DNA from 3 places in the Aliamphritea ceti genome. Region 2 is predicted to be linked to each of the others. Evidence: riboswitches for the same ligand, from Rfam matches in the RefSeq annotation. Region 2 holds a riboswitch; each other region holds the start of a gene.

Region 1 (10,907 bases), 1.4 Mb from region 2:
CGGAAAACTTAACCGGATTCGCCACACCAGGCACAGTACCTATCTCCGGGTGTTGTAAGTTCAGCTGCATTTTGCGGTGTTGCACCTGCGGATCAGTAAATACCTGATCCAGTGTATTAATCGGCCCGCAAGGTACGCCGCAACCTTCCAACTGAGTTAGCCACCAGTCACTGCTATGTTGCTGCATCAGATGTTTGATTAACGGAATCAGATCGGTACGGTTCGCTACCCGCTGCGGGTTAGTGGCAAACGCAGGATTCTCGGCAAGATCAGCTGCACCAGCCAGTTCACAAAACGCCCGGAACTGTTTGTCATTACCAACCGCCAGAATGATATGGCCATCTGCTGTCGCAAAGGCTTCGTAAGGCACTATATTCGGATGCGCATTCCCCAGCCTTGGCGGGGCCTCTTCTGCGACCAGAAAATTCATTGCCTGATTCGCCAAAGCAGCCACCTGAACGTCCAGTAAGGACATATCAATATGCTGACCTTCACCTGACTGTTCCCGGTGCAATAACGCAGCCTGAATAGCGGTGACTGCATATAAGCCGGTCATAACATCCGCCAGCGCTACGCCAACCTTCACAGGCTGACCTTCAGGCTCACCGGTGATGCTCATCAGGCCTCCCATTGCCTGAATCATGAAGTCGTAACCGGCACGATGTTTGTAAGGACCGTCCTGACCAAAACCGGTAATCGAGCAATATACCAGTCGCGGGTTAACCGCTTTCAGACTGTCATAGTCCAAGCCGTATTTGCTCAAGCCACCCACTTTGTAATTCTCGATAATCACATCCACTTCCGCGGCCAGTTTGCGTACCAGCGCCTGGCCATCTTCTGTGGTGATATCAATGGCGACTGATTTTTTGCCCCGGTTAGCACTGTGATAATAGGCAGCATCACCCGGGTTACCTTCAGCATCTTTTACAAAAGGAGGTCCCCAGCGACGAGTGTCATCACCACTTTCAGGACGCTCAACTTTAATTACTTCAGCACCATAATCCGCCAGTGTCTGCCCCGCCCAGGGACCCGCCAGAATACGGCTAAGATCCAGTACCCGGATATGTGAAAGTGCGCCCATCGGAATAACCTCCTGTCACACTTAGAAGAATGCCTGAATGCCAGTCTGTGCCCGGCCAAGAATCAGTGCGTGAACGTCGTGCGTACCTTCGTACGTATTTACCGCTTCCAGATTCATCACATGACGGATAACACCGAACTCATCGGAGATACCGTTGCCACCGTGCATGTCCCGCGACATACGTGCGATATCCAGCGATTTACCGCAGTTATTCCGCTTTAACAGAGAGATCAGTTCAACCGGGCAGGCATCCTGATCCATCAGACGACCCATTTGCAGACAAGCCTGCAAACCCAGAGTAATTTCTGTCTGCATGTCTGCCAGTTTCTTCTGAATCAGCTGGTTAGCCGCCAGTGGGCGACCAAACTGGATCCGGTCAAGCGTATACTGCAACGCACTGTGCCAGCAGAATTCAGCAGCGCCTAACGCACCCCAGGCAATGCCAAAACGGGCTTTGTTCAGACAACCAAACGGACCTGCCAGACCTTTAACATCCGGAAACATATTCTCTTCAGGTACAAAAACATCATCCATAACGATTTCACCGGTCACCGATGCCCGCAGAGAAAATTTACCTTCGATCTTCGGCGCACTCAGGCCTTGCATACCTTTTTCAAGAATAAAACCACGTACTTCGCCATCCAGCTTCGCCCAGACAACAAACACATCCGCTACCGGTGAATTAGTAATCCACATTTTCGCGCCCTTCAGCTGATAACCACCATCAACCTTTACTGCACGGGTTTTCATATTATTCGGATCAGAACCGACATCCGGCTCAGTCAGACCAAAACAGCCAATCCATTCACCACTGGCCAGTTTTGGCAGGTATTTCATACGCTGCTCTTCGGTGCCGTAGCTATAAATAGGATGCATGACCAGTGATGACTGCACGCTCATCGCGGAGCGGTAGCCGCTATCGACTCTTTCAACTTCCCGGGCAACCAGTCCGTAACACACATAATTCACTTCAGCGCCGCCATACTGTTCCGGCAAAGTTGCACCCAGTAAGCCCAGTTCACCCAGTTCGGGCATGATTTCAGTATGAAAAATTTCATGACGGTTTGCTTCGGTTACCCGCGGCAGCAATCGCTCCTGGCAATATTCTCTGGCAGTGTCGCGTACCATGCGTTCTTCTTCGCTCAGTTGCGCTTCAATAGATAACGGATCCTGCCAGTCAAACGCCGGCTTTTTAACAGACTTACTCATGTTCATTGCCCTTGAAAATCGATGTCCGGATAACCGAAAAATAAACGAGATAGAATTCATACTACTCCCCTCCGCCAGAAGGGGTACATACCCTTTATGGGTAGCACAAAGCAGTAAACCCTGTATTAACGTTCTATTTTCATAGATATTACATATGTATGCGTTGATATAGATCTGCCAGCACAACAGTCTGGCTAAAGAATCAAAAGAAATAGAATGACGTTCCACTGGATGGATACATTCAGAGGTACAGGTAAGCCGATGACATACCCCTTCCCGCTTCCGGATAACGAATCACAGCGCCTGCTGGCACTGGAAGATTACGATATTCTCGACTCTCTCCCTGAACAGGCCTACGACGATATAGCCAAACTGGCAGCCTTTGTCTGCGGTGTAGATAAAGCCATGGTAGCCTTCGTCGATGCCGAACGAAAATGGCACAAAGCCAAACATAACATTGCCCCGGTTGAAGTCCCCCGCGGCTTTGCGATTTGCTCGCAAACCGTCATGGGCACTGAGCCTTTTATCGTTACCGATACACAAAAAGACCCACGGGTAAAAGATATAGGTATGGTCATCAATCCGCCTTTCGTGCGCTTTTATGCCGGCGTCCCACTGATTGATGATGACGGTATGGTACTAGGCACTTTGTGTGCGGTAGATACCCAACCGCAAAGTATGTCGGAGCAGCAGACTGAAGCCCTCACTGCACTGGGGAATCAGGTTATGCAGTTATTACGGCTACGCAAGTCGCTTAAAGTACTGGAAATGCGGGAACGACAACTGAGCGAGTCTAAGCGTCGGCTGGATGGCGCAAACCATGAGTTACGTCGCCTGACCATTACCGATGAACTCACCGGGCTGAATAACCGCCGGGCGTTCAATACCGCCCTCACCCGAAATACCTTATTGGCAAACAAGAACAACACAGCGCTTAGCCTGCTGGTAATTGATATTGATCACTTCAAAACACTTAACGATAACTGTGGCCATAGCTTTGGCGACACAGTACTGACGCAGGTTGCCAGTTTGCTGCAACAACGTGCACGTAGTCAGGATTTCTGTGCCCGCTATGGCGGTGAAGAATTTGTAGTACTACTGCCAGGCACCGAATTACAGGGCGCCGCTAAACTGGCTGAAGAATATCGGGAGACTGTCGCCAACACTGACTTTGACAGTGAAAAGCTTACCATCAGTATCGGTGTTGCCGAATTCCGGGGACAGTCTCCGGAAGACTTATTCGATGCGGCAGATAAAGCGCTGTTAACGGCTAAACGTCAGGGTCGAAACCGTGTCATTTCCGATCAGACTGTAGCCTGACAGAACACAGACTCAACATCGCTTCTCTGACCTTCTGCTATTCAGTCTCTTTAGCCATCAAACCTTCAGACACATTCAGAAGGAAAACCCGCATGTGCTGCTATCGCGCCCATCAGGGAATCCTGTTCCTCTGAACAACGGTTTTCCCACTGATCAAAATGAATAAGATCCTGCAGCGGTTGACGAGGCAACCATCCGGCTGACTCCAGTTCAGGTCTGTCATAAAAGTGATCCACATAGCCGATGCACAGATATGCAACAGGCACTATATCCTGAGGAATACCCAATACTTGCTGGAGTTTTTCCTGCTCCATAATACTCACCCAGCCGACACCAAGCCCTTCTGCCCGGGCTGCCAACCACAGGTTTTGCACGGCACATACACTGCTATAGAGATCCATCACCTTCATGTGCGTGCGCCCGATAACCGTCGGTCCGGTTCGCTTGCGGTCACAGGTGATACAGATATTCAAAGGTGACTCAAGAATACCCTCGAGTTTCAGAGATTTATAAGTGTCCTGTTTGTCTTCGGTGAACATTTCGGCGGCTTCATCATGTGCCTGATCAAACAAACCTCTGACACGCTGACGTACCCCGGCATCACGAATCACCATGAAATCCCAGGGCTGCATAAAGCCAACCGAAGGCGCATGATGAGCCGCATACAAAACCCTGCTCAGTACATCGTCGGGAATGCTGTCGGGACGGAATTGTCCACGCACATCGCGACGGTTAAAAATGGTTTTATACAGGCCGTGAATTTCTTCCGGGTTAAAGCTGATATTTTCCTGATGCGGAAAATCGATTGGTAAGTGCCCCATAGGTATTCCCCTTAATATGGTGGCGGTAAGTGCCTGTCCAAACACTTTTCTGATACTTACAGGCCGGTCTTCTGACTCAGGATCAACTTCTGTAAACACCTTCCCGAGAATACTCAGTGGCTGGTCGTAACCTGTTTACAGAATCCCCTTTACAGCGCTGGGCACGTACTGGATTCTCACCAGTTTCCCGATTCTCCTCTGACGCTATTTAAAGCATCAGCGGCACCTGTATGTGGATTTTTTGGTTGTAAAACTTCTCTAACTGAATGTCTCTGCTAAACCATTAAAGAAAGCTATTCTAAAAAACATTTATATAAAGACTGCAGATAACAAACAAGTGAAATCGTTAAGAGTTTAGACAGGGATCAACATATAGCAGGGAAAAAACCGCAGATGAACAAGCCCGGACAATGACATCATCCGGGCTTAACAAAGCAGCATGCTCCTGCTTAACCCGGATAGAATGACGCCAGGCCAGTGTCAGAAGATGCCTCAGACTGTCGGGCTGAAAGCTGTTTATTTAACAGCGTCAAACCACTGCCTAGTTTATTCAGATCTGGCATCTGGGTTTCCGACGCAGCGAACAACACCCGCTCTAATAATCTCAACTGTTCTTTTAGCTCACCATCAGCAACAGATTTAAGCCCGGTAATACCGCCAACCGGCAATTGTCCCTGACGATAACAGCCATCACCCCAATGCTTTACCGCCCGGTGAACTGCAACCAATTCCTGCCCGGCAAGCGCTTGCTGCACAGTAGAAAAAGAATCTTTAATTGCTGCACGGAGTTTGTGATCCGATTTTGAATCAGTGGCAGTAGCTGCTAACAAACGTCGAATCTGCTGACGTTGTTTAATCAAGAGTATTGCCAATACAACCAGCAACAATGCCCAGGCAAGGTTTGCCCAAATTAACCATGCAGCCAATGGTGACTGCTGATAAACAATTTGTACTTCGTTCTGTTGCTGAGCCACATTATTTTGTAGCGGAGCAGTTGGTTGAACAGTCGCAGCCGGCGTGGCCGAAGCGCTGCCCGCAAGCGCAGGTAATACTTCTATACTGCGGGCAGGTAATCGCGCCAGCTCTTCACGGTTTTCAGTACTGTTCCACCACTTAACGACCAGTTCAGGTATTTCAATCTGTCCTTCCTGAACAGGTACTATGGCAAGGCTACGTTGCCGGGCGTGGATCACCCCGCGGGATGTATTATCTTCGGTATTTTGCAGCGGCTCAGAATAAATATTCACCCCGGTAATATCCGCCAGTTCCAGGGTTGGTAACTGCTCAGGCGCAGCACCTACAGTTGCCAGAGTAATGGTTCGGGTAAGGGACTCTCCTAAACGAATCTGCTCCGGTAGCTGACTCCAACCTTCGGAAAGATCCAGCTTATTCGCTACCAGCCAGTCTGCCTGCGTGAAGCCCGCCGGACGGGCTTTGACCTTAACAGTTTCAGCTCCCATCTCCAGACGTACCTTTTGCGCACTACGGTTATTCAACAAATTACGTCGCCCAACCTGAATCTCCAGACTTTGAGCAAGAATATCTAATACGCCGACCTTACGTGGGAATACCGCATAAGCCACTTCGTAAACGCCGAAACGCCGGCCGTCCCGGGTAGTTTCATACTGGTTATCACCCAGCTCTATTATCTGAGCATCAGGCAACTCAAACGGTTGCATTTCCAGGCCACCAACAGCAATGCCGTATAACAGTCGACGGGTGACTATCAGCTGCTCATTTTCAAATACTTCTGACTTATCCAGATGCAGTTCAACCCGCAAATCATCTGTAGAGTCCGTGAGCGGTGGTGGCTCAGTTACTTCAATGGTAATGGCTTCACTGCGAATACCATCCAGCTCAAACGCGGGGATGACCAGCGTGCCTTTTTGCCTGGGGTTAAGGATCAGACGCCACTTAACCGTGCGGGTAATATCGCCATTCACAATTGAAGTGTTGCGGCCAACTGCGCGATTAATTACATCAAAAAAAGGTTCAAGCAAGCCAAAGTCTGGCTCGCCATCAACCGAGCCTTCAGCCACAACTGTAAGCGTCAGGCTGTCACCGAGTGCAATCCTGTTACGGTCAACCTTGGCTTCCAGACTCGCTGCTAATACGCTATTCGTAACCAGCACCATACACATGCTGGTTAAAAGCTGAACTATATATTGTCTCACCACCGTTGCTCCTGCGCCGGTTGCCAGTCGCCATTCTGATAGGCCTGACGTTTCTTCTGATATTCGTAATCAAACTTGTTACGCAGTAACCCTGTGGGGTCTTCCGGTAACTGCCCCAGCCATTTTTGCAAAGCCGCTTCTTCGTCAGTCTGTTCAGGCTGGCTCTGAGTTACCTGTTGAGCAGCACTTTGCTGTTCATCCTGCGAGCCTTCTTCGGCTGAGTCTGCCTGCTGTTCAGCCTGGGCCTGCTGTTTATCCAGCGCCTCCTGTTGTTGCTGCTCTAACTGCTGGCGAAGTTGTTCTGCCTGATCCTGCTGGCTTTGCTCAGACTGGCTTTGCTCTGACTCGCTATTGTCAGATTCACTTTGGCCCTGCTGGTTTTGATCTTGCTGATTCTGGCCTTGTTGGTTTTGATCTTGCTGATTCTGGCCTTGCTGGTTCTGATCTTGCTGATTCTGGCCCTGTTTATTCTGATCTTCCGGGCTTTTATCCTGCTGGCTCTGATCTTGTTGACTGTCACTCTGCTGGCTCTGACTTTGCTGATTTTGTTGCTGCTTAATCAGTTCCTCAATCAGATCTTTATTCGCCTGAGCATCTTCGTGCTGTGGCTGCTGTTCCAGAACCTGCTTATATGCATCCAGCGCTTCATTCAGCTTACCGGCTTTAGCCAGCGCATTACCGCTGTTGTACAGTCCTTCTGCATCGCCTGCAGCAGCGAACTGTTCAGCAGCTGCGGTAAAATCACCATTACGGTAACGGGCCGTGGCCTGCCAGTCCGGGTGCTGAAACAACTCAGCTGCCGTTGCATTATCCCCCTGGGTTAAAGCCTCGGCGGCTTGCTGATCCTGCGTCTGCCACAAGCTTTGCCAACGGCTTCCCACTTTATCCTCTGCCACTTCAGCGGCATATACCGGAGGGCTCTGCGCTACGGGTAACGCCAGCACAAAAAGTACTGTCAACAACCAGCCGCGCCGAAACGCCAGTGCAGCCAATGGCAACATCAGCAGGACTAACCAGCTACCAGCTTCCTGCCACTGATCAAAAGTTTGCTCCAGAGCCTTTGTGTGTGAATCATCCGTATCCGTTGGTAAAAAGTCTGAAGCAGCAGTAATCAGGCCTTCAATATCACTGTTATCAAGACGCATCGGGGTATAAATTCCACCGGTATCAGTCGCCAGTTTACTCAGCCTTCCAGCATCTAAGCGCGCCACCACAATTTTACCTGCTGCATCTTTTGCAAACCCTTCAGCAAGCGGGATAGGCGCGCCTTCTGCCGTCCCAATGCCCATGACTGACAATGTAAAATCCGTACCCGCAGGTAACTCATTAAACAGCTGACCAATTGCGCTAGCTGCCTGAGCGGTTACACCGTCGGTCAGTAATACCAACGAGCCCTGTTGGCGTTTATCCTGCCTGAGTAGCTCCAGCGCCAGAGCAACTGCTTCTTCTGTATGGCTGCCCTGAATGGGCATAATGGCCGGCGATAATCCCGGCAACAGCGCCAGCAAAGTTTGCTGGTCATCACTCAGGGGAGCCAGCACATGAGAGTCTCCGGCATATACCACCAGCGCAGTCATACCTTCATCACGAGCTTTAATCAGATCGGTAAGCTTATAGCGCATCCGTTCCAGCCGGCTGGGCGCCACGTCCCGCGCCATCATCGAAGGGGATAAATCCATCACGATGACCATAGCATCGCCTGTCTGATATACCGGCTGAGGCAGCCTTTCCCAGGCAGGCCCCGCCAATGCCAATATACCCAGTAACCAGCCAATTCCCAACGCGACAAATACCCGTGTTGATAAACGGCCACTTTGTCCGTCTATCAGATAATCCCGCAAGCCAGGGGCAATCAGTGTCTGCCAGCTCACCCGGGCAGACTGTATCTGCCATAAACCAAACAACAGAGCAGGAATTACCGGTAACAGTAATAACCATAAGGGGCGAATAAAGTGAAATTCAGCCAGCATGCTTCACCTCACTTTTCGATGTGTTTGAGCGACGACGGCGGGATAACAGATTCACCATCGCCCACCCCATACTCAGCAACAATGCCAGGCCAGCTGGCCAGAAAAACAACGCCTGTTGCGGGCGAACCTGCTGAGCGTCATGTTCGGTGGGCTCCAGCTCATCCAGCAAAGAATAAATCTTGATTAATTCTTCAATATTACGGGCCCGGAAATAACGACCGCCGGTACTCTCAGCAATCTGCTGCAGCGTTGCCTCATCAAGGTCAGCCGAAGGATTCACCTTGCGGTTGCCAAAAAAGCTGCGCACTATCATTTCATCGGCACCAAAACCCAGGGTATAAATCTTCACGCCCTGTTCGGCTGCAACTCTGGCAGCTTCCAAAGGATCAATCGCACCGGCGGTATTTGCGCCGTCGGTCAGTAAGACCATTACCCGGCTTTGCTGAGGCCGGTCTGCCAGCCGTTTAATGCCCAGTGCGATTGCATCACCGATTGCCGTTTCAGGCCCGGCAAAGCCAATTTGAGAATCGTTGAGGAATTGTCCAAGTGTGGCGTGATCGAACGTGAGTGGCGCCTGTATATAGGCATTACTGCCAAACAAAATCAGGCCCAACCGGTCTTGCGGGCGGCGGGTAATAAAGCCATCCATAACAATTTTAATGCCCTGCAAGCGGTTCAGAGAAGTCTTGTTCAACACCATATCTTTAGTTTCCATACTGCCGGACACATCCACGGCTAACATCAGATCCCGACCGCTGGCGGCTAATGGTTGCGGTTCACCTAACCAGACAGGCCGGGCGGCGGCCAATAGCAGTAATAGCCAGATAGCTATCAACAGAATCAACGGTGCCCGTCCCTGTATGACTTGCCCCGGCGCTTGTTGTGAACTCTGCAACTGTTGGTAATAGGGTATCCGTAACGCCGCTTCAGGCCGGGCCACTGGCGGCAATAGCCAATAAACCAGTGCCGGTACAGGTAATGCCAGTAATAGCCAGGGGAGCTGTAAACTAAGCATGCTCATGCTCCCCGTTCCGGGTTGCTGTTAACAGGCTTAGCTTATGGCTGCGCAGCCATTTCAGTAACTCCTGGTGAACAGCCACCACATCAGTTTCTTTCAGTGTCAGCGTTGGCGCATATAGCGAGGTCAGGCTGGCAGAGAAACTATCCAGTGAAGTACCTGGCGCCACCCGCTGCAGTTCATCAAGCCAGCGCTGGCTACTTAACCCCGCTACCCGGTTTACCTGCCCCTGGGTGATATATACCTGTTTCAGCAGCCGGTTTACCTGTTGCAGGTACTCCTTACCTGCGTCCCCGGTCTCTGGCGCAGCGAAATACTGCTGATGTATTTGCTCCAGCTGCCTGGCACCATGGCGTCGGTAAGCATTTAACCGGTAACGGCGCAGGCTCCAAAACAGCAGAGCCATGATAACGACAGCACTGATCATCAGCAGCCACCAGCCGGGTGCCAGTGGCCAGTAGCCGATCTCAACGGGCATATGAATATCCCGCAGACCGGCTAACGGATCAGTTGCTACAGCTGAATTATTTGCAGATGCAGATGTGTTCGCGGCTGACATCAAGGCTGCCCTCCCGAGGACGTTCTGCGTGACCTGTCTCTTTGTGATGCGCTTTTTCCAGAAGCTATTTTTCCAGAGCTGGCACGGGATTGCCCATAGCGGCGCTGTAGCAAATCCAGTACCTGACCATCGCCTCGAATATCCAGCAACTCAATTCCATCACCTGTACAGGCGCGCAATCGCTCAATACGCTGTGGCAACAGCTCGTTCAGTTGATCTTGCTGAGATAACAGCTGACGCTGCTGACCATCAGTCACCCAAAGACTGTTACCTTCTGGTAGTTTCCATTCCAACGGATCCGAAATACACAAAAGCGTAAGCTGAGCATGCCGTGCCAGTCGCTGTAAATGAGGTACACAGTCATCATTAAAGTCGTGAAAATCACTGGCGAGATATACAGAGCTGCCCGGCCGGGTAACCCGTTGTAGTTTAAGTAACAGGTCCAACATGCTTTGCTCAGCGGTATGCAACGGATTCGTTAACAAACGGCTAAAATCATCCAGATTATGCAACACGCCAAGCACACCTTTCTTACCGTTCTTTGGCCGGCTTTCCCGATGTGCATTATCGCCCATGACTAAGCCGCCTACCCGGTCTCTGCTGTTTTGTGCCGCCCAGCCAATCAGCGCCAGTGAAGCTGCCGCCGTAACAGACTTAAAGCCCAACGTCGAACCAAAGAACATTGATGAGCGCAGATCTGCCGCCAATATAACCGGCCGTTCCCGCTCTTCAGTAAATACCCGGCTATGGGGTGA
Region 2 (10,907 bases):
ATACAATCACCTACAGCGCAATTTCAGTATTGGTAATCGGGTTAGTACAGCATGCCAGTACATAGCCCTGATCGATTTCCTTCTGGCTGATACCGCCACTGTGAACCATGTGGGTTTCGCCGGAAACGACTTTAACCTTACAGGTACCACATACACCGAAGCCACAGGCACTCGGAATGGCGATATCTGCAGCTTTAGCAGCATCCAGAAGCGTTTCACGCTGGCTAACTTCACGGCTCTTATCAGACTTGCCGAAGTTAACGTGCACGATTTCTGCGCCATCCGGGAACTGATCTTCCTGATTAGAGGTATCCGGCGCACCGAAGCTTTCTTCGTGGTAACGAGCCATGTCGAAACCGGATGCATCCAGTGCATCCCGAACCGCTTTCATGAAAGGTGCAGGTCCGCAGCAATATACGTCACGGTCCATATAATCCGGAGCCGTCAGACCCAGAATCAACTTATTGAAGCGACCACGTAAGCCGGTCCAGGCGTTGTACTTAGTATCTTCAGCACACACCCAGCTCAGACGGAAGTTAGGACAACGTCCTGCTACATTCTCCAGCTCTTCACGGAACAGAATGTCCTGCGGTGTATTCACACAGCTGATGAAGTTCACATCCATGTCGTAACCGTAATCGAACATCCAGCGTGTCATAGACATCATTGGCGTGATGCCTGAACCCGCAGAGATGAACAGATACTTATCTGATGGCTGATTAAAGAAGCTGAACTCACCTGCTGGGCCATAGGCCTTCAAAATATCGCCAGGCTTAACGTTTTCGAACAACCAGCGGGTACCTGTGCTATCTGGCTGCACTTTTACAGTGACAGACAAAGAGAACGGCCGTGAAGGTGTTGATGAAATCGTATACGTACGCAGAACAGGACCGTCTTCAGTTGGCAGTGACAAAGTCACAAACTGACCTGGCTTGAACTTAAACCAGCTGTTGCCATCTGTTTTAAAAGTATAGGTCTTAACGTTCTCGGTCTCATCCACCACCATGGTGCACACCAGTTCCTGGGCACTGCTATCCCAGGTACGGTGTTCAGAGAACATGTCGTTGTAGTCCATGTCGTTATGACGAAGGACAGGTGCTTCCAGACCGTACTTTTCAGCGAATTCCATATTCGCCTGATGTTGCTCATCAGGGTCAGTTTCAGTCGTTACAATAATGCTGGACTGGTAGTCAGTAACGCCCCACTGCTCCATCAATGCCTGGTCATGATAATCACGGCCCATAACTGAATCTGCAGCTACCAGACACTGAATCGAAATTTCAGTCTGATACAGGTTTAACGGGATCTGACGAATAATGGCGATATGATCCGGTGCCTGCCAGATGCTAATACTTTTACCGCTATACAGGCATTCAGCAGCATCATTAACAAAGCTTTCAGCTTCATCCCAGTGCGCATCAACTTGCTGACGGTAATCCGCAGCAGAGCTCCACTGATCGATATCAGACAAGGATAAATCAGACAGCGTCTTCTTAAAGGAATCATCGACGCCTGCAAATACCGCGTCTTCATCTGTCAGGTGTACAAAAACAAAACCATCATGTTCAGCAACCGCAAACTTCTTCAGCGGAAACTCATCAATGTTGATTTCATCCATCATGTTGCGGGCAAAAACCAGCTGGCCGTTCAGATCGTAAGTCCACTGATGATAAGGACACACCAAATTAGGCGCATTACCCTTATCCTGCTGGCAAACCCGTGAACCACGATGCCGACAGCTATTATTCAGGGCAACGATTTCAGCATCATTATTACGGACTAAAATAACCGGATAGTGACCAGCCTGAACCGTGATGTAGTCACCATTAGCAGGAATCTGGCTGCTATGGCTGGCAAAAATCCAGTCGCTGTACCACTGATCATGCAGTTCTGACTTAGAACTTTCATGGCTTTGGTAGATCAGCTCCTGAGTGTCATCAGTTCCGCTATTAGTACCACAAGGGCGGCTTGTCGTATTAGTTGTTGTCATTATTATATCTCTTACTGATGCGCTGCTTAGCTCAGACGTTCTTGCAAAGTGTTGGTGTACCATTCAACAAACTGGATAACACCGTCTTCCTGATTGACAGAATATGGGCCTGGTGCATACAGAGGAGAATTAATACCCCGCTGATTCTCTTCTACCAGATGCTTATCCTGCGCATTGGTGGCTTCCCATACTTCAAGTAATTCCGCCGGGTTGTAATCAACGCCTTCTTCAGCGTCGGCACGTACCATCCAGTGCGTGGTTACCAACGTCTTTTGTGGGCCCAGTGGCAGCGTCCGGAAAGAAATAACATGATCGCCCAGGAAATGATTCCAGGTATTCGGGTAATGGAACAGCACCAGCGCACCAACATTCGGCAGGCTTTCATCACACAGAGGCTTGGCCACTGCATCAGCACCGCTCATGGTGTAGCTGGTGAAGTCTTTCAGCAGAGGCATGCGGGCAACGCGGAAGTCACCTTTATCAGAAATTTTGAAACGGCTCGGTAAGCCTGCAGCTTCGCAACGCTCCCAATGATCAGACACCATCTCAGGCACTTCTCCACTTGGGCTCACACCTGTTACTGCCGGATCTTCCGGATAGGTGATGATCAGCTCAGGATGATTACTCAGGCAGTGATAACATTCGCGGTTGTTCTCAAATACCAGCTTCCAGTTACCTTCTTCGATAATGGATGACTGAGTAGCAATCTTCAGATTATCCATGCTGTGCGGTGCCATATATGGCTCAACAACACTGCTGAAAGTTGCGAAGTCTTCAGGCTCTTCTGCCAGACAGATGAACATATAGCTCTGCACAGAATTTAACGCGATAGCCTGTAGCTGTGCTTCTTCTTCGCCCAGTGACTGACCATCCAGCTGATACTGGATAGTTGCACCGCTGTCGCCCAAAGTTTGCTGATTACCGCTTTCTTCATTACACAGCGGATAACCACTAACCGGACAACGGTTATAAAAGGCTTGCAGGGAATCACCCTGGTTGATGATGACGACATTGTGCTCACCAAGTGGGAGCGTCATGTAATCGCCGGTATTGGCTAATTCGAAATCATGGCCGACAAATATCCAGTCTTTGTACCAGATATTTTCCAGGTCCATCTGATAAAGCGCAGGGTCGTTATAAAATTTGCCTGCCAGACTAAAATTCTTTGGCTTATCGGCAAGCTCAGTAAGTACGTGTTGCATAGGGCGCCTACACTAAAAAAAACAATAGCATCTAGGCGGCGAACAGAATGAATCATGACGGCTTCTTTCGGCAAGGGGTAACCCTGCAGCTAAGCCACAATTCATTTTTTGTTGTCCACCGCAACCTTATTCACCAGGCTCCATGCCTGGTATCCAGTTTGTTACTTAGGTGGGATCGGGCTAGAAACGACTCTTTATCAGAAGACGTTCTCACCGTTACGGGGATAGCAACAGAGTTTCACTGTTTTCACCAACCCGCCGCTTTTGGCGGCGTGTCCTAAGTGGCGCCAGTATCGCAAAAAAAATATTCGGTCATTGCACAAAAACGACCATTCCAGACCCAAAACAGCCGCTTAAAGGGTCGTAAGTCGCATAACAACAGGGTTAGAGTCGCAATTGGGATCGGCGAAAAGAAGAAAATCACACAGCAGGAAGCACGAATAAACGAAAAGCCTCTTAATATTCGTGCCGGTAGAATCTATAACAGAGTTTAAGCGCCAGCCAGCCAGCCCTTAGTACGCACCATACGGTACAAACGGCGTGACTGAAATAATGCACTGAGCAACACACCGCACATAAAGCCAGCCCAAAATCCAAACACGCCGTATTGCTCTCCCCAGATATCCGTCAGGCCTAAGCTGTAACCAAGCGGAAACCCTATTACCCAGTACGCAGTGAGCTGAATCACCATCGGCATGCGGGTATCCTGAAATCCACGCAATACCTGAATACACCAGACTTGCAGTGCATCGAAAAAGAAAAATAACGGTGCGAACACCAACATAGCAGCAGATAACGCGATAACAGTGGCATCCCGTACAAACAATGCTGGTACCTTTTGATGCCAGAACATAATCAGCAAACCGGACACCAGGCTGAAGACTACAATCATTCCCAGGCCCGCACTCAACTGCTGACTAACACCAGCAGTATCCTGACGACCAATGCTTTGCGAAGCCCGAATGGCGGTCGCCTGACCAATACAGAGCCCTACCATCAGCACCAGTGCTGCCACCTGAATAGTAATCTGATGTGCACCCATAGAGCTGACGCCCAGCGGTGCAATCAGTAGAGCTGATATATTGAAGTAGCCCTCTTCTGCCAGCAGCATCAAACCTATTGGCAAACCCAGGCCAAGTATTGCTTTGATACGCGCTACATCAATACCCGGCCAGCGTTTATAAAAACGGTAAGCTTTCAACTTAGGATGCTTCACCGCATAAACACAGAGTGCAATCGTCCACACAGCATATAAGGATGCCGAAGTAATCGCACAGCCCACACCACCCATTCCTTCAAAAGGCCCGATACCAAATACAAACACGTAATCAAGTAACAAATTCAGAGGCAAAATACACAAACTGCTCAGTGCGATAAAGCGGGTCAGACTGTGGCTTTCAAGCAAGTTCATAATCACGATGAACACGCCTATTGCCGGAAACCCCAAACCAATAATTTTCAGGTAGCCTTGCGCAATAGCAGTTTCAGCCTCACCTGCTCCCAGAGCCGGAAGCCAGCCCGGAATAATCCAGCTCAGTGCTGTCATCATGAAACCAAGACTGACTGACAAAATCAGCCCCTGCTGAATCTCTCCAACAACATTGTCTTTATCGTCTGCCCCATGGAACCGCGCCATACGGGGCAATACTGCGCCCAGTACGCCCACCATAAACAACACCAGAATCAGCCAGATATTACCGCCCATCGCCAGGCCGGCGAGATCTTGTGCACTGTATTGTCCGGCAACGATAGTGTCGATCACCTCCATACCAACCATGGCGATATGCGCAACCGCCAGTGGTACAGCAAGGTTTAAAATAGCTTTCGCTTCGTTACCGGCAGAAGGAGAAGAGACTGAGGAATATTGATTCTGATGCATTTTCCATAACCACAAAAAAACCGGCACAGATACATTGCCCGGTGAATAAGAGCATCAGCATAACAGAAAAAGCTGAATAATCATTCAGCTTAAGTTTGAAGTTTATTGCTCAGTAAAAGAACTGAAGCGGTAGCAAAAACTTACTCCGGTATCTCCCGGCAGTAATTCAATCTGACCTTTCAGCGACTGTACAATCAGGTTAAACACAATAGACATACCGAGCCCCGTGCCACCTTTGTTACGGGCAGTGGTATAAAACGGCTCGAATATTTTTTCCCTGCTTTCGGTATCAAGACCTTTACCGTTATCTGAATAATCAATCTGTACGGTACCGTCATCATGACTAAATCCCGTGATCAGAATATGATTATTTATGTCTTCCGCATCAAAGCCATGCCGGGCACTGTTCTCTATCAGATTATTCAGAACCTGCGCATGTACACCGGGTAAGGTACGTACCTCAAGATCCGCAGGTATTTCCAGATGCAGACTGATACGTTTTTTATTGAGTACGGCTTTCAATGTAGAAATCACATCCGAATAATAATCACTCAGGTTGATGGTTTCTTCTTCCAGAACATGCTGATCCGCAGCTGTACGCTTAAAACTGTCTATCAGATTTTTAGCATGATTAAGATTAAACTCCTGCAACCGTAACGACTCCCGTGTAGAAGAACAGTAGCTATCCATGTCTTCAATCGTCAGTGCCTGCGCTTCAACCTGGCGCAGGAAATCGTTGAATTTCTTTGCCATAAAACTGTGCGCGGTGATGGCAATTCCCAGTGGAGTATTAACTTCATGGGCAACCCCTGTTACCAGTCGGCCTAATGCCGCCATTTTCTCTGACTCAACAAGTTGCTGCTGAGCATCCTGAAGATTATCCAAAGTAGACGACAATTCCTGCGTGCGCTTACGAACCTGTTCTTCAAGGGTTTCATTCAGGCCTTCCAGTGATGACTCAAACCTGGCACGTTCAAGCTCCGCCGCTATCCGCCCTGAAAACACTTGAAACAGACCAGATATTAACTCCTGCTGTTCAGTAATATCGTGCTCATATAAAGCAGCTATCAGCCCCATAATCCGGCCTTTTGAATCCCGAATAGCGGTACCGATATAGCCTTCTATATTAAGGTCCGCCAGAAACTCATCTTCCGGATAGGTTTGCGCAACACCGCTGGGAAAGCAGGCAACCTTCTGACACATAACGTCTGAGCATGGTGTATCTTTTAACGGATATGAAAAGGTGTCACTAAGTTCACCTTTTGCCACCCACACCACAAGCTCTGCATTTTCATATGCTTCATCTGCTTCAGCAATATAGGTGTAATCCGCTTTCAGCACTTTATTCAGTTTGAGGGTAATCTTCTGAAGAAAATCCGCGCCATAGGCATTCGACGCATCTTCAATGATCTCTTTAATGTAATCTTCCATTACCTACTGCTCCACAACTGTCAGGTATTAATCCGGATACAGATCGCGGGTAGCGACCATTTCACCGAAAGATTCAAAAAACAGATCCACCAGTTGCGGATCAAACTTAATCCCGCGGTTGGCTGCAATAAAACTGCGAATATCATCTAACAACCAGGCATCTTTATAGCAACGCTTCGCCCCCAGGGCATCAAACACATCTACCAGCGCCATAATTCTGGCCTCAATTGGAATTTGTTCGCCTTTTAAGCCCAGCGGATAACCACTGCCATCCCAGTTTTCATGATGATAGTGCGCAATTCTTGAGCCCAACTGAGCCACGGGTAAATGACTTTTTGCCAACATGTTGCCGCCAATTTCTGCGTGACTTTGCATCACAGCCCACTCAGCCGGATCAAGTTTACCGGGCTTGCCTAAAATATTGTCTGGAATGGCAATTTTGCCAATATCATGCAACGGAGCTGCAGTCTTAATTGCGGTACAAAAACTTTCTGGTAGCCCTAACTTCTGAGCCAGCAGTTCGCTGAGAATAGCCACCCGTTTTACATGTGATCCGGTTTCCTTACTGCGTGCTTCAACAGCTTCTCCCACTATATACATCAGCTCCCGCTGGTTATCTGCGAGCTGTTGTTTACGAATCAGGTTTTCCAGAATCAGCGCAACATTGGTGATATACAGTTCAGCCAGCCTGGCGTTGAAGTCCTCACCCTTATCGGCATATTGCACATAGAAAACGGAACTGGTGATTTCCGAGGTTTGAAAGTAAGCAACAAAGTAGTCACTGGTCTGAACATTTTGCCCCAGACGAAAAACAGCGTTGATCTGTTCTCTGACAGGGTTAGGTACAGTGCTAAGACACTGAGTCCGCTCACCTTCTCTGCCGGTGCAGGCAACAATGGTTTCCTGAGTTTCCCCCATGAAATCATCTTCATGGCGTACCATATAAAAGGAAGCACCCTGTAAATGCAGTAGTGAAAGCATATGATCCAGCGCTGCTGATGCAAAATCCTCAAGGTTCTGAAACTTAAGAATGGCGTTAGACGTGCTGATAAGATTACGAAACTCATGCAAGCTACGGAGAATTGTTTCAATATCCCGATAACTGCGAATACCTGAAATAACCGATGTAGTCATCTTCAGGGCGGTAAACTCAGTCTTGGTTTTATAATCGTTGATGTCGTACTTGCGAATAACTTCTTCTTCCGGTGCCATACCTGCCTGACCGGTTCGCAATATAATTCGGATAGACTGATTCTGCAGATGTTCGCGAATCCAGGACACCAGTTCCAGACCGGCGTTATCGCTCTCCATCACAACATCCACGAACGCCATCGCGAACTGAGTGCCATTTTGAAGCATCGTCCTGGCTTCGGTCGCGTCATAAGCAAAATGTAATTTTAAAGGACGGCCAAAAACTTCAATGCCAGAAAGGACCAGTTGAGTAACATCATGAATGGCCTGCTCATCGTCCACTACCAGTACATGCCAATGATCAATAGCAGTAGAATTGAGTATCTTATCCGGTTGTTGCTCTGACTGTTTAAACTGAAACAGTGTCATATTGTCATCGTTCCCCTGAATGCATAATGTCCGTCGTTGCGGACACGGCCTAACGCAAACTTGTAACGTCTTCCTGACACCAACATCCACCGGGCTATCTGATAACGCAGTTGCTTACTGCAAGCCCTTTTTCCAGACGGTCAGTTTTAACAAACGAAAGCTTAACAACTGCCGACAAACGCGAATGATGACGACACCTTTAACAGATGCCTCCTATAACTCCAGCTCACCTGATACAAGATTCAAACCTGATAGCTCACCAAATATAACCAGTGCTTGATATTCAAAAGCCTAACACCAAAATCATGATCTTGAAAAAACTCAGGTTCACTTTCACAGCAAAACCTTCGCTAAGTACACAGCTTAAACATAAACCCAACAATCACTCTTAAAAATCAAACTATTAAAATCAACAGCTTACTAAGACCCATTCTTTTCAAGCCTTGAATGTTACCTGTCAGTCAGTACTAAAACAGGGTTAACCATTTTAGTAACTAGGCTTTCATTACTGCAGATTCAAAGCATTTTGCAGCTCTTTTTTCCGGTAACAAGATCTCACTAAATCAGTTTTTTTAATCCATTCTAAAAGTTAAAAATATTTTAATAATGCAAGCAAAGCTCATAGTCTGAATGCACAACATGAGGGCTGTGTATGTTCTCTGCATCATCAGAATCCCGGTGTTTTTCTCCGGAACATCGAACACTGAGTAATGCCGCTTCACACACACCACTCTCGTTCCGCCCTGCTGTGCGGAACGAGAATTAGATTTTGGACCCTCGCAGATACACTGAATAACAACAACAGGACTCAGACATGACAGTTGAAAAAATAGATACGCTTGTTATAGGTGCCGGTCAGGCCGGCGTGGCCATGAGTGAACACCTTAGCAACCTCGACGTGCCACACCTGGTTCTGGAACGTGACCGTATTGCCGAAAAGTGGCGCTCTGCCCGCTGGGACTCTCTGGTTGCTAACGGTCCGGCCTGGCACGACCGCTTCCCGGGCCTGGAATTTGAAGATGTAGATCCGGATGCATTTGCCCCTAAAGAACGGGTTGCCGATTACTTCAACGACTATGCCAAAAAATTCAACGCGCCAATTCGTACCGGCATTGAAGTAAAGAATGTTGTTCGTAATGCAGATCAGCCAGGTTTTACAGTTGAAACATCTGAAGGCACCATCATTGCTAACCGTATCGTGTCAGCAACGGGTCCTTTCCAGCATCCTGTTATTCCACCGATTGCACCGAAAGATGACAACCTTCACCAGATTCACTCTGCTGCTTACAGAAACCCTGAGCAACTGCCTGAAGGCGCTGTACTGGTTGTTGGCGCAGGCTCATCCGGCGCTCAGATTGCTGACGAATTACAGCGTTCTGGTAAGAAGGTATTCCTGTCTGTTGGTCCTCATGACCGTCCACCACGTTCATACCGTAACCGTGACTTCTGCTGGTGGTTAGGCGTTCTGGGTGAATGGGATGCTGAAGCAATGAAGCCAGGTACCGAACACGTCACTATTGCTGTAAGTGGTGCGAATGGCGGCCAGACTGTCGACTTCCGTCGCCTGGCAAACGAAGGCATGACACTGGTAGGCCTGACTAAAGCATTTAATAACGGTTCCGTTACTTTCCAGACAGACCTGGTAAACAACCTCAACCGTGGTGATGAGAACTATCTGGAACTGCTGGATGCTGCCGACGCTTACATTGAGCGCAACGGTCTGGATCTGCCAGAAGAGCCTGAAGCCCGTACCCGCTTCCCGGATGCTGAATGTGTAACCAACCCGATTCTTGAGCTGAATCTGGCTGAAGCCGGCATTACTTCGATTATCTGGGCAACCGGTTTCGCCACTGATTACAGCTGGCTGAACGTTGATGCTTTCGATGATAAAGGCAAGCCAGCTCACCAGCGCGGTGTGTCTACTGAACCGGGCATCTACTTCGTTGGCCTGCCATGGTTGTCACGTCGCGGCTCTACCTTCATCTGGGGTGTGTGGCACGACGCTAAGCACATTGCCGACCACATCGCGACACAGCGTAAATACCTGTCTTACCGTGATGCTTCGCAGCGCTAAGTAACACCATAAATAGTTAAACCTCCATCAGGCCGGCTATATCTGGCCTGATGCAATTCAGAATTATTGGAGCAAGTTGATGCCGACTCATACCCGCATCCGTATGTTCAACACTAAAGAAACCTATCCGAACCAGAGTCTGGATAACGACCTTTGCCAGGCAGTACGTGCCGGCAACACCGTTTATGTCCGTGGACAGGTAGGTACAGATTTCGACGGCAACCTGGTTGGCCTGGGCGATCCCGCTGCCCAAACCGAACAGGCAATGAAAAACGTTAAGCAATTACTGGAAGAAGCCGGTTCAGATATGAGCCACGTTGTTAAAACAACGACTTATATTACCGACCCCCGCTTTCGTGAAGCGGTTTATAAAGAAACCGGTAAGTGGTTCAAAGGTGTATATCCAATCTCAACTGGCCTGGTTGTTCAGGCGCTGGCACAACCAGAATGGTTGATGGAAATCGATATCATCGCCGTCATTCCGGACGATGAAGCCTGATAGCTGCGCAGAACTTTTTGTAAGCATGCTTCAGCTCAATGAATTGAACCATAGCCCGCCTCCGAAATGACGCGGGCATTTTCACAACCGCAGAACAGGATAACAATATGACATTTTCAGTTGCAGGAATTTGTCCTGATACCGGCATGGTCGGCTGTGCAATCACCTCTTCGAGCATTTGTGTCACCAGCCGGTGTGCCTTTGCCCGTAGCGGTACAGGTGTAGCACTCACTCAGAACATTACCAACCCTGACCTGGGCCCAATGGCACTG
Region 3 (10,907 bases), 300 kb from region 2:
CGTTTTGGAAAACGATGAGCAGAGAATGACTCTGCCTTCAGTGTCATAAGATTTAATGCTACGGGGGCGGGGCAGTTTGTAACTCAGGTCGCCGTAGATATCGTCTTCAATTAACGGGATGTCATATTCGGCTAGTAACTCCAGCAGTCTGGGTTTGTCTTCGTCCGGCATACTGTATCCCAGCGGATTGTTATTCGTGGGTGTTAGCAGGCAGGCCTTCACGGGCCATTGTTCCAGTGCTTTGGCCAGTGCGTCCAGGCTGATGCCGGTTTCCGGGTGAGTGGGAATTTCCAGTGCTTTTACACCGCTCATTTCTATGGCCTGTAGTGAGCCAAAGAAATTAGGTGAATCGACGATGACTATGTCGCCGGGTTCGGTGATTGCCCGCAGGCTGCTGGCTAGTGCTTCCTGGCATCCACTGGTGACAATAATGTCTTCAGGTGTCACGCTGCAGCCGGAATCAATCATCATCCTGGCAATTTGCCTGCGCAGTTCTGCCGCTCCTCTTACGTGATCATAATTAAACAGCCGTCTGGTGGTGGTCCTGCTTAGTTCAGCAGTGAGTTTAAGCAGAGGGTTCAGGCTGGGGGCGTCACAGTCTGGCACTGCGATGCTTAACTGAAAGACATTTTCTTCGCCGTAGTCATCCATGATATGCAATAAATTATGCCATTCAGGCAGACCTAAAGGTTTGGCGGTTGGCTGGCTGGTTTGAGGCAGTGGTGGTGGGCTGAGCTGTTCAGTGACGAAGTAACCGGATTTAGGTCTGGCTACTGCTTTGCCGTTTTCGACCAGCAAGGCGTAGGCTTCCTGAACGGTAGAAATGCTGACGCCATGCTCCTGACTGGTGGCGCGGATCGAAGGTAGTTTAGTACCGTCGGGATAGTATCCCTGATCAATTCGCTGTTGCAGATTTTCTGCGAGTTGCTCGTACAGTTTCATTGCATCCCTCCGGTACAGTTAAAGCGGCATGACAGTTGTGTGCTGGGTTACCGGTACAGATCAGCTTGTTTTAATCTGTACCGGTTTTTGTTTTTTGTATTTGAATCTGTAATGGTATCAGAGATTTCCTTAAGCTGTATTCAGTTTTGAAAAAGGAGATTGTTATGACTCAGTTAGCGAAAGAGTTTAAGGGGCGAGCCGGCCTGAACGGACAGCTATTGGCATCCATCTGCGAAAGAATTGGTCGGTTGTTAATACTGACGCGAGGGGCTTCTGCGGCGTGCATTTTTAATTATCGCAGCCGTCTTCAGCTAGAGAGGTTGGATGATGATGCCCTGAAAGATATAGGTGTTAGTCGGGCGGATGCGCTGGCAGAAGCAGGTAAGCCCTGCTGGAAAAGCTGTCGGGTTAGCAGAGAGAATGCTAGATCAGAGTGAGAAAAATTCAGGCGTCCGGTAACTATATGAATTCTAAAACCCAAAATGGGATGTCGTCTGTTACATAACCCGGCTCTGATTGTGTAAGCGGTTGCACCAACCTAGCAAGTGAATGTAAGGTCTTATTTACAGTGTTCAGGGATATGAGGCGATTAAATGCACAAATCGAATGTTCTTCAGTCACGTATAGATGCGCTATTGAATGTACTCTCTGAGGATGTTCTGGTGCTGAGTCAGGCCGGAGCCATTATTTTTTCTTCTCACAGTAACTCATCACTGCCCTGGGGCGGTGATGATGCGTTGTTGGGTAAGCACCTTTCTGATATTTTTCCGGACGTCATTACAGAATCCCTGCAGGGCATGATTGATCAGTCACTCAGTCATAACAAGGTTCTTACCAAAGAGATCTTGCTGGATCCTGCGCATATTCCTTATCTGAGAGATCAGGGAATGACTACAGCATGCTGGGTTGAGGCGCGTTTAGCCCCTTCAGCGGGTGATGAGCCCAGTGTTGTATGCAGGATTGAAGATATTTCCCAGCGGAAGAAATCCGAACGTGAGCGTTCGCGGGTGCACCGTGATTTGCTAACCGGAATGTATAATAAGCAGGCACTGATGCCGGTTCTGGCGCAGTCTATGGCGCAGGCTCAGCGTTATGACTGGATTTGTAGCCTGATGATTATCAGTGTTGATAATCTGCAGGATATCAATGACAAATATGGCTGGGATGCCGGTGACGACATTCTTAAAGCGATGGCGGTGTCTCTGAATCAGATGAAGCGAACCGCGGACTTTCTGGCTCGTGTAGGTGAGGATGATTTTGCAATTCTGTTACCTGAAACGAACGAGGCACAAGGAGTTCTGGCAGCTGACCGGGTGAAGAAGATGGCTGCAGGTCTGGCGCAGGATACTGAAGTATCCAATGTGCCTTTTACTTTGAGTGTTGGTGTCGCCACGCTGAACGATGATGACGACAATGCTGAGGTTATGTATGCCAGAGCAGACAGTTATTTGCGTGAAGCTAAGGCGCTGGGTGACAGTATTATTGGGGATTTAGAGCCCCGATAGAATCGCAGGACAAAACTGTAGATACAAAAAAGGCGCTTGGTAGCGCCTTTTTTTATACAAGATTCTGTATATAAGATTTTGTATGCTGAAAAGTTGTTAGCCGGTAATGCCCGGGTACTCTTTCAGTGCACTTATCAGAGCAGTCATTTCTTCGTCGGTACCGATAGAAATTCGCAAGTAGTTATCAATGCCTGGCTTTTTAAAGTGTCTTACCAGTAAGTTTTTGCTGCGCAGATACGTCATCAGGTCAGCACCGGCAATTCGCTGGTGGCTGGCGAACACAAAGTTGCTGGCTGAAGGAATAACATTGAAACCCAGTTCAGTCAGTTGCTCGGTAGTCCATTCGCGGCTACTGATAATCTTCTGTGTTGTTGCCTTAAAGTAGTCTTCGTCTTCAATAGAGGCAACGGCGCCGGCAATAGCAAGGCTATCCAGAGGGTAAGAGTTAAACGAGTTCTTAACCCGCTCAAGGCCTTCGATCAGGTTCTCATGGCCCAGCGCATAGCCAACACGTAAACCAGCCATGCTGCGAGACTTTGAAAAGGTTTGAATAACCAGAACGTTGTCATATTTTCGCACCAGCTCAACCGCTGATTCACCGCCGAAATCGATATAGGCTTCGTCAACTATTACCAGAGACTCGGTATTTACCTTAAGCAATGCTTCAATCTGTTCCAGAGGTAATACCCGGCCAGTAGGTGCATTCGGGTTGGCAAAAATAATACCGCCATTTGGCTGCTGATATGTGCTCAGATCAATGTTGAAAGATGTATCTAATGGCAGCTGAGTATATGCAATGTCATACAGGTTGCAGTAAACATCGTAAAAACTGTATGTGGTTTCTGGCAGAAGGATAGGGTGCTCCTGACGGAAGAACGCCATGAATGCCAGAGCCAGTACTTCATCTGAACCATTACCGACAAAGACATTTTTATAATCCAGACTGAAATAGTCTTTCAGTGCATTTTTAAGCAATGTGGCTTCAGGATCACAGTACAGCTTTAAGCGCTCTTTAGGGTAATCATTCAGAGCAGCGATGGCATGAGGTGATGGCGGATACGGATTTTCATTGGTGTTGAGTTTAATCAAACCATTTTGCTTTGGCTGCTCACCAGGGACATAAGGGGTGAGCGAATTAATTGCCGGGCTCCAGTACTTACTCATCTTGATTCACTATTCAGAAGGTTGATTACGCCTGAAACAGCGCAAATAAACAGGCCGGCTAGGATAGCAAAGAATGTTAGTTGCTTACAGAGGCTTTAAATATGCGGTTTAAAAATTAGTACTAAGGCTTTAAAGGTGCATTCGACGGGCGTGTTTTAAGGCGGTTCAAAAGATAGGCACTGGTTTACAAAAAGCGACTTAGAAATACGGTAGAAAAAGCGTTTAGAAGAAAAGGGGAGTAGCTTCTTCCCAGAGAGGGGAAGCTCTGGGAAGAAACTACTTTTACTACAAAAGGGGTCTTGCTCGAACGTTGATGTACAGATTTAGAGAAGGGGTTGCGCAATAAGTTCAGTGCGATTTGAATTTTTTTGCATTTTTTCGCAAAAAAAATGTACAACCTGCATATCATACTTCATGCAGGTTATAGAAGTGTTAGCCAAGAATTTGAAAATACTCGGTATTCTTTATCAGCAAAGTAGACCTGAAGAGACGAAAAAAATTTCAATTTTTTTGAAAAAAATCTGAAATATGGTGAAACTGACGGCTTATTTTAGTCAATACCGATAAATTTATGGGTCTGCAGGCTGAGTTTCCACTTAGGGTGCGCCATGCAGTATTCAACAGCTGCTTTAGTGTTGGCTGTCTGCAAAGCATCATCCAGTGGTTGTAAGTAATAGTTATCGAACCTGAGGTCGGCAAAGCGTTCAGGTAATGCCTGGCTTTGTGGGTAGACCAGTTTTAGTTCATGGCCAGTGGTTTGCACAATCTCAGAGACGCCTTTTGGGCTGACACATATCCAGTCCACACCATCCGGAACAGGTAATGTTCCATTGGTTTCCAGCGCAATTTCCAGACCTTCTGCTTTAAAGGCAGCAATAAGTGCTTCATCCAGCTGTAATAAAGGTTCGCCACCGGTGCAGACAACATAAGGTGTACCTTCATTGTTGAGTGGCCAGAAGCTGCGAACTCTTTTTGCCAGTGCTTCAGGGCTGCGAAATTTATCACCGTTTTGTCCGTCAGTGCCGACGAAATCAGTATCACAGAAATCGCAGATCGCTTTCGCACGATCCTGTTCCCGGCCAGACCACAGGTTGCAGCCGGTGAACCGACAAAATACCGCCGGCCGGCCCGCCTGAGCACCTTCGCCCTGCAGGGTGTAAAACATCTCTTTGACACTGTAAACGGAACGCATAACCAACCTCTCTGAATTGCAGCGGGCAAGTCTACACCGGAGTGATTTTTGTGCAATGGTTTTTGCAGTATACGCAACTGACATTTGACTATAGATAATCCCCAAACTGGGCAAACTTTACTGGAGAATTTTCGTGCGACAGCTAGTTTTCTAAAACTTGGTAAAGGATTTTGGTCAAGGGCGTTGTCTGGCCGATTGGTGATTAAGCTGGTGACTGATGTTTGCAGGAGTCTCTGAGCGCACCAGATCAAGTCTGGATCTGATTGTCAGTGAGGGCGGTCAGGAGACCAAATGTCTTGATGTGGAGTGTTGCATGACCATCAAAAACAAACTTATTTTACTGCTGGGTATTGTGCTGTTTTCTGTGGCGGCGCTATTTGGCTTGCTGATGTATTCCCTGGGCACATTAAATGAACTTCGCGAAAGCGAATCTCTGGTGGGGAAGCTGAAGCAGGATCAGCTGGCAATGGGGCAGCATGAGCTGGCGTTCGTGACGACATTGCAAGGCGCTTCAGAAACGGGTTTTATTGAGGCTAAATCACGTTTTAACGGCCATTTGTCCGAGGCGATGACGCAGCTTGATGCAGATGCCCAAAGTTCGTTGCAAGTACTGGGAAAGCATTTTGGTGAATATGGTGACAGCTTTGTAAAAGTTGCGGGTCTGTTAAAAACTATTGGTTTGAATGAAAAAGAAGGCTTGCGGGGTGGTTTGCGGGGAGCGGTTCATGCAGCGGAAAAAAATGTTGTCGCGATTAACAGTGATGCGCTTTATGTACGAATTTTGCAGCTACGCAGAAATGAGAAAGATTTTATTATCCGCTCAAATGAAAAATATCTGACGAAATTTACCGGCAACTTTGATAAGGCAATTGCTGTTTTGCGACAAGTGGATTTTAGTCAGGCGCAGCGCAAAGTGACAGTGGACTTACTGGATGATTATAAGCGTCAGTTTATTGCGCTTGTTCAGGCCCGTAAAGAATTAGGGCTAACGGCCGAATCCGGTTTGCGAGGGGTTATGCAGCAGCAGGCTCAGGATACTCAAACCACACTTGATCAGATTAATGTCGGTCTGCAGGCGCATGTTGCTGCTGAAGTATCCCGGGTACAGTTTTTAGCCGTAGGTATTATGATCGCTGTAGCTCTTATCGTAGGGGTAGCGGTTACACTCATTTCCCGCAGTATTCTGTTACCAATTTCTGCGTTGGCGACCTGTATGCAAAAAGTCAGTGCCAGCAAGGATATGACATTGCGATATGAAGGTGGCAATCGCGATGAGCTGGGTAAAATGGGAAGCGACTTTAATGCCATGATGGCTATCTTCCAGACGTTAATTGGTGATGTGGTAAAAGCAATTGGGCATTTGCAGTCGTCTTCGGAACAGTTGGCCAGCAGTGCTAACCGGGCGGCCTCTGATTTACAGAATGAACAGGATGAAGTTGTGCAAATTGCCAGTGCAGTCCACGAGATGGAAGCGGCTATGGCAGAAATTGCCGGCAATACTGAACAGACCTCTTCAACCGCACAAAACTCCCTGAGTCAGGCCGAACAAAGTAAAGCCAGTAATCATGAGTTAATCGACAGCATCCAGAGCCTTGCTGAGCAGGCTAGCGAGACTGATAGTGAGGTGCAGACGCTGAAAAAAGATAGCGAAGAAATTGGTTCAGTATTAGGGGTCATTAAATCCATTGCAGAGCAAACTAATTTGTTGGCTTTAAATGCTTCTATCGAAGCGGCCAGAGCCGGTGAGCAGGGCAGAGGGTTTGCAGTGGTTGCTGATGAAGTGAGGTCGCTGGCGGAGCGTACTCAGGCTTCGGCCAGTGAAATTGAAGGTATGATTACTCAATTGCAGGTCCGTACTAGCAGAGCTACCGAATTGATGGCGGTGAGCCTTAGCCGCAGTCAGCAGAGTGCTGAAAGGGCGGGAGAGAGTATTAATATGCTGGATGCGATTACATCAGATGCCGCGACCATTGTGGATATGACAGCTCAGGTTGCAGCTGCTACAGAAGAGCAAGCGACTGTGGCAGGTGAGATTAATCAGAATGTAGATAAAATCCGGCTGATTATTGATGATGCAAGTGCCCAGACGCAGTTAAATGTAGTTGCCAGTGACGAGGTGGCGGCTCAGGCCCAGCAGCTGAAGCTGGCAGTCGGCCAGTTTGTAACCTGAGATTGATTTTTTGTTTACTCTGAACAGCCGTCGTTTGGCGGCTGTTATTGCCCTTCTTAAGACCTTATTTTATTAAATTGCGACATTTATCCGGCGCTGATTGACAATCTTTGAGCGGTGCAGGTATTGTGCGTTTTCGTTACTGAGTTGCGTGTGCAAACACGCAGGGCAAAGCATTAAAAAATGCATTGCCCGGGAAGTTGGTGAGTTTAGATTTCGGTTGCTGCTGTTGTAATTGCCAAATTATGCAGCGCCAGTTCTGGCAATCCCAACACTGCCCCCGCAACGGTAAATCGATAAAACTGTTTCATTGGCCACCGCGAGCAAATGATTCCCGTGAATCAAAATTAGTGGGAAGGCGAAACAGGGGATGAAAATCCGTCGATGAGTCCGGATACCGACTTGGTAACTTGTTATAACTAGGTGTTGCGGAGGGCTTCACCGAGGCTTAGCGATGTTTCTTCCCACATCTGCTGTGCTGATTCCTCCCAACTCTGGCTGTTTATTTATTCAGACGGAGCAATTCAAACGTGTTCAATTTCAAGCAGTTATCTGCAGCTTTAGTGTTAGGTTCTTCCCTGGTAGCCGGTACGGCTCAGGCACATTTTCAGTTGGTTTATGCCCATGACTCTTTGCGTGAAAAGGGTGGTGAGGTGGTCTTGAAGATGCCATTTACTCATCCTGCTGCCAGCGGCCACGTGATGAAGATGGGTGAGCCTTTAGAATTCTATTCTGTCCGTAAGGGTAAAAAAACTGACCTGATGGATAAACTGGTACCAATTGAGTGGACCAGTGCTGTAGATACAGGCCCTGCGTACGAAGCAAAGGTACGCTTTCGTGGACTGGGCGATAATGTTTTCGTGATGACCCCAGAGCCTTACTACGAAGCTGAAGAAGATATTTACATTCAGCAGGTTACTAAGAACATCATCAATGTTGGCGGCTTGCCAACTGACTGGAACGAAGAGCTGGGTCTTAAAGCAGAGATCGTGCCTTTGACTAAACCGTACGCTATTTATGCTGGCGGTACCTTTACCGGTGTTGTTAAAAGCAATGGCGAGCCAGTTCCTTTCGCTGAAATCGAAGTTGAATACATGAACTACGAGCCGGATGTGAAAAATAATCGTTTCTCTGATCATGCAGAAATGACACCGCCAGCTGATGCATTTGTCACTATGACGATTTTTGCGGATGCCAACGGTACCTTTACATTCGGTATTCCAAAGTCTGGCCACTGGGGCTTTGCTGCTCTGGGAGTAGGTTCAGATACTGAATACAAAGGTAAAGAGTTGTCTCAGGACGCGGTTATCTGGGTTCAGGCTCACGATATTAAATAATCACTGAAGCCGGCAGTTCTGTTAAAGATCTACCGGTTTTACAGTTTCAGGAACAGCTATGCATATAGTAGATGGCGCGCTTTCCGAACCGGTTCTGGCCGGCGGAGCATTACTTGCGATTGCCGGTGTAGCATACGGTCTGAAGAAAATGGACTATGAGCACCTGCCTCAGGTAGGTGTTTTGTCCGCCGCATTCTTTATTGCTTCTTATATTCACTTGCCTATTGGTTTTTCCAGTGTTCATTTGATCCTCAACGGTCTGATTGGTTTGGCGCTGGGCTGGGCGGCGTTCCCTGCATTGCTGGTAGCGTTGATTCTGCAGGCGGTTTTCTTTGGCTTTGGTGGTTTCCTCGTATTAGGGGTCAATACCGTCAACATCGCCTTGCCTGCGGTCATGGTGTACTTCCTTTGCCGACATGGCATAGCCGCGTCTTCTCCAAAAGTAGCTGCTATTTGGGGAGCTATTGGAGGTGCGGGGGCTGTAGCAGTCACAACCGTGATGGTAGCAGGCTCTCTGGCGTTGTCTGGTGAAGCGTTCTGGCTGGCTGCGAAAGCAACGCTGATCGCACATATTCCGGTGATGTTAGTAGAAGGCTTTGTAACGGCCGCTGCTGTGCTGCTGATTCGTAAGGTTAAACCAGAATTTCTGCATCTCGCGGAGGATTGGGATAATGCGTAAGTTATTTGTATTGCTGGCAATGCTGTTTGCTTTGCCAGCCAGTGCTCACAATGTTGTGGGTGGTGTATATGCGATTGGCAGCACCATTGAAGGTGAAGCGGGTTTTTCAAACGGTGATATGGCCTCTGCCGGCACTAAGGTGATCGTGACAGATGCTGCTGGCAATGTATTGCTGGAAACAGAAACCGATGATGAAGGCTTCTTTACTATGGAAGCAACCACCCGGATTGATCATATCTTCCGGATGGAAATGGGAAGTGGCCATGTTTTGGAAATGACGCTGCCTGCAGAAGAATTGTCAGAATCTCTGGCCGGTGGTGATACTGCTGTAGCAGCTTCAGCCGCTAAGGCGTCAACAGGTTCTGCTGTGCAATACGACGAAGCTGCTATGCAGGGCATGATTGAGAAAGCCGTTGCTAAACAGGTTAAACCGCTGCGTAAAGAGTTACGTGCGTTCCAGGAGAAAGCAGGTTTACAGGATGTTCTTGGCGGTATCGGTTACATCTTCGGACTGTGCGGTATTGGAATGTGGTGGCGTCAGCGTAAGCAGGCGCAAGCTGCTCAGGCAGTCTGATTAAACGGCAAGGAGACAGATTTGCCACAAAATCTGGAACATAGCGGTACGTCCTGGAAAGGGCAGCAGCTGAAGCATCATAGCTCGGTGATCGATATTCTCGATCCTCGGGCGAGAGTTGCCGCGGCGGTGCTGTTTGCTTTCGCAGTTGTGCTGTCGCATAACTTTGCGGTACTTATTTTTGGGCTGGCCCTGGCACTGGTAGTGGCGGCGCTGGCCAAACTCAATTTTAAGCGCACTCTGCGACGTGTGATTGCTATGGATATGTTCATGATATTCCTGGTCATCATGTTGCCGTTTACGACGCCAGGTAAAGAAATGTTCAGCCTGTTTGGCTTTTCCGCCAGTGTCGAAGGTTTGCTGCATGCCTGCAAAATTGCACTGAAAGCAAATGCGGTTGTACTGGCGTTGCTAGGTTTAGTTGGCACGATGGGAGCTACAACTCTCGGGCACGCAATGGCACGCTTAAAAGTGCCGGAAAAGCTGGTCCACTTGCTGATGTTTACCGTGCGTTATCTGGACGTTATCGGTCAGGAATACAAACGTATGCGCCGGGCGATGCAGGCTCGTGCATTTGTGTTGCGCAGTAATATGCATACCTGGCGTTCCATGGGATATCTGGTAGGTATGTTACTGGTGCATTCGCTTGAGCGTTCTGAGCGAATTATGGCGGCAATGAAGTGTCGTGGGTATCAGGGTAAATTGTATTTGCTGGATAACATGGCAATGGTTCGTCATGACTATTACTTTATTGCCCTGACTGGCTTCTGTTTAGCCATTCTTGTTGGACTGAATTTTTATTAAGGCAGATGTTCAGGTTGGATGTCTGTTGTTACAAACTTGAGATAGAACTATGACAAACATGAATAAGACCGCATTACTTGAAGTCCGTGGTCTCAGCTATCGCTACCCGCGTCGGGGCGTTGTGCTGGATGCGGTTGATTTCAGTTTGCATAGTGGAGAACGCGTTGCGCTGACTGGCGCAAATGGTGCAGGCAAAACGACTCTGCTGCATTTGCTGATGGGTCTGAAAAAGGCCAAACAGGGCGATATCATTGCGTTTGGTAAAACCCGTAGTGAAGAATCTGACTTTGTTGAAGTACGCGGAAAAGTGGGGTTCCTGTTTCAGGATCCTGATGATCAGCTGTTCTGCCCGACCGTTATCGAAGATGTTGCTTTTGGCCCACTAAACCTGGGTAAAACCCAGAACGAAGCCATGGACATTGCCAGCAAAACGCTGGAGTCGTTAGGAATGGCAGGTTTTGAAGAGCGGGTAACGCATCAGCTTTCTGGTGGTGAAAAACGCATGATTACCCTGGCATCTGTATTAGCCATGGAACCGGA

The links. Region 2 has a riboswitch for cobalamin ahead of OCU49_RS13890 (SRPBCC family protein). Riboswitches for the same ligand answer to the same signal wherever they lie in the genome.
Region 1: another riboswitch for cobalamin. It lies ahead of bluB (5,6-dimethylbenzimidazole synthase); the one in region 2 lies ahead of OCU49_RS13890 (SRPBCC family protein).
Region 3: another riboswitch for cobalamin. It lies ahead of OCU49_RS15310 (DUF4198 domain-containing protein); the one in region 2 lies ahead of OCU49_RS13890 (SRPBCC family protein).

The regions. Positions count from the first base shown of each region.
Region 1 is NZ_AP025282.1:1,638,381-1,649,287, reverse strand. Features, by position in the region: gene OCU49_RS07520 (CaiB/BaiF CoA transferase family protein) at 1-1,081, opposite strand, end outside; gene OCU49_RS07515 (acyl-CoA dehydrogenase) at 1,103-2,290, opposite strand; gene OCU49_RS07510 (sensor domain-containing diguanylate cyclase) at 2,507-3,610, shown strand; gene bluB (5,6-dimethylbenzimidazole synthase) at 3,676-4,431, opposite strand; cobalamin riboswitch at 4,476-4,676, opposite strand; gene OCU49_RS07500 (BatD family protein) at 4,881-6,605, opposite strand; gene OCU49_RS07495 (VWA domain-containing protein) at 6,602-8,575, opposite strand; gene OCU49_RS07490 (vWA domain-containing protein) at 8,565-9,590, opposite strand; gene OCU49_RS07485 (DUF4381 domain-containing protein) at 9,583-10,152, opposite strand; gene OCU49_RS07480 (DUF58 domain-containing protein) at 10,152-10,907, opposite strand, start outside.
Region 2 is NZ_AP025282.1:3,019,299-3,030,205, forward strand. Features, by position in the region: gene OCU49_RS13885 (Rieske 2Fe-2S domain-containing protein) at 11-1,990, opposite strand; gene OCU49_RS13890 (SRPBCC family protein) at 2,017-3,192, opposite strand; cobalamin riboswitch at 3,344-3,488, opposite strand; gene OCU49_RS13895 (MATE family efflux transporter) at 3,683-5,071, opposite strand; gene OCU49_RS13900 (sensor histidine kinase) at 5,174-6,502, opposite strand; gene OCU49_RS13905 (response regulator) at 6,530-8,062, opposite strand; gene OCU49_RS13910 (flavin-containing monooxygenase) at 8,877-10,136, shown strand; gene OCU49_RS13915 (RidA family protein) at 10,216-10,635, shown strand; gene OCU49_RS13920 (DUF1028 domain-containing protein) at 10,743-10,907, shown strand, end outside.
Region 3 is NZ_AP025282.1:3,321,531-3,332,437, reverse strand. Features, by position in the region: gene OCU49_RS15340 (aminotransferase-like domain-containing protein) at 1-942, opposite strand, end outside; gene OCU49_RS15335 (DUF1127 domain-containing protein) at 1,107-1,379, shown strand; gene OCU49_RS15330 (sensor domain-containing diguanylate cyclase) at 1,536-2,447, shown strand; gene hisC (histidinol-phosphate transaminase) at 2,544-3,611, opposite strand; gene queE (7-carboxy-7-deazaguanine synthase) at 4,162-4,803, opposite strand; gene OCU49_RS15315 (methyl-accepting chemotaxis protein) at 5,117-6,973, shown strand; cobalamin riboswitch at 7,101-7,393, shown strand; gene OCU49_RS15310 (DUF4198 domain-containing protein) at 7,504-8,310, shown strand; gene cbiM (cobalt transporter CbiM) at 8,369-8,989, shown strand; gene OCU49_RS15300 (NikL family nickel/cobalt ECF transporter subunit) at 8,982-9,563, shown strand; gene cbiQ (cobalt ECF transporter T component CbiQ) at 9,585-10,367, shown strand; gene OCU49_RS15290 (energy-coupling factor ABC transporter ATP-binding protein) at 10,417-10,907, shown strand, end outside.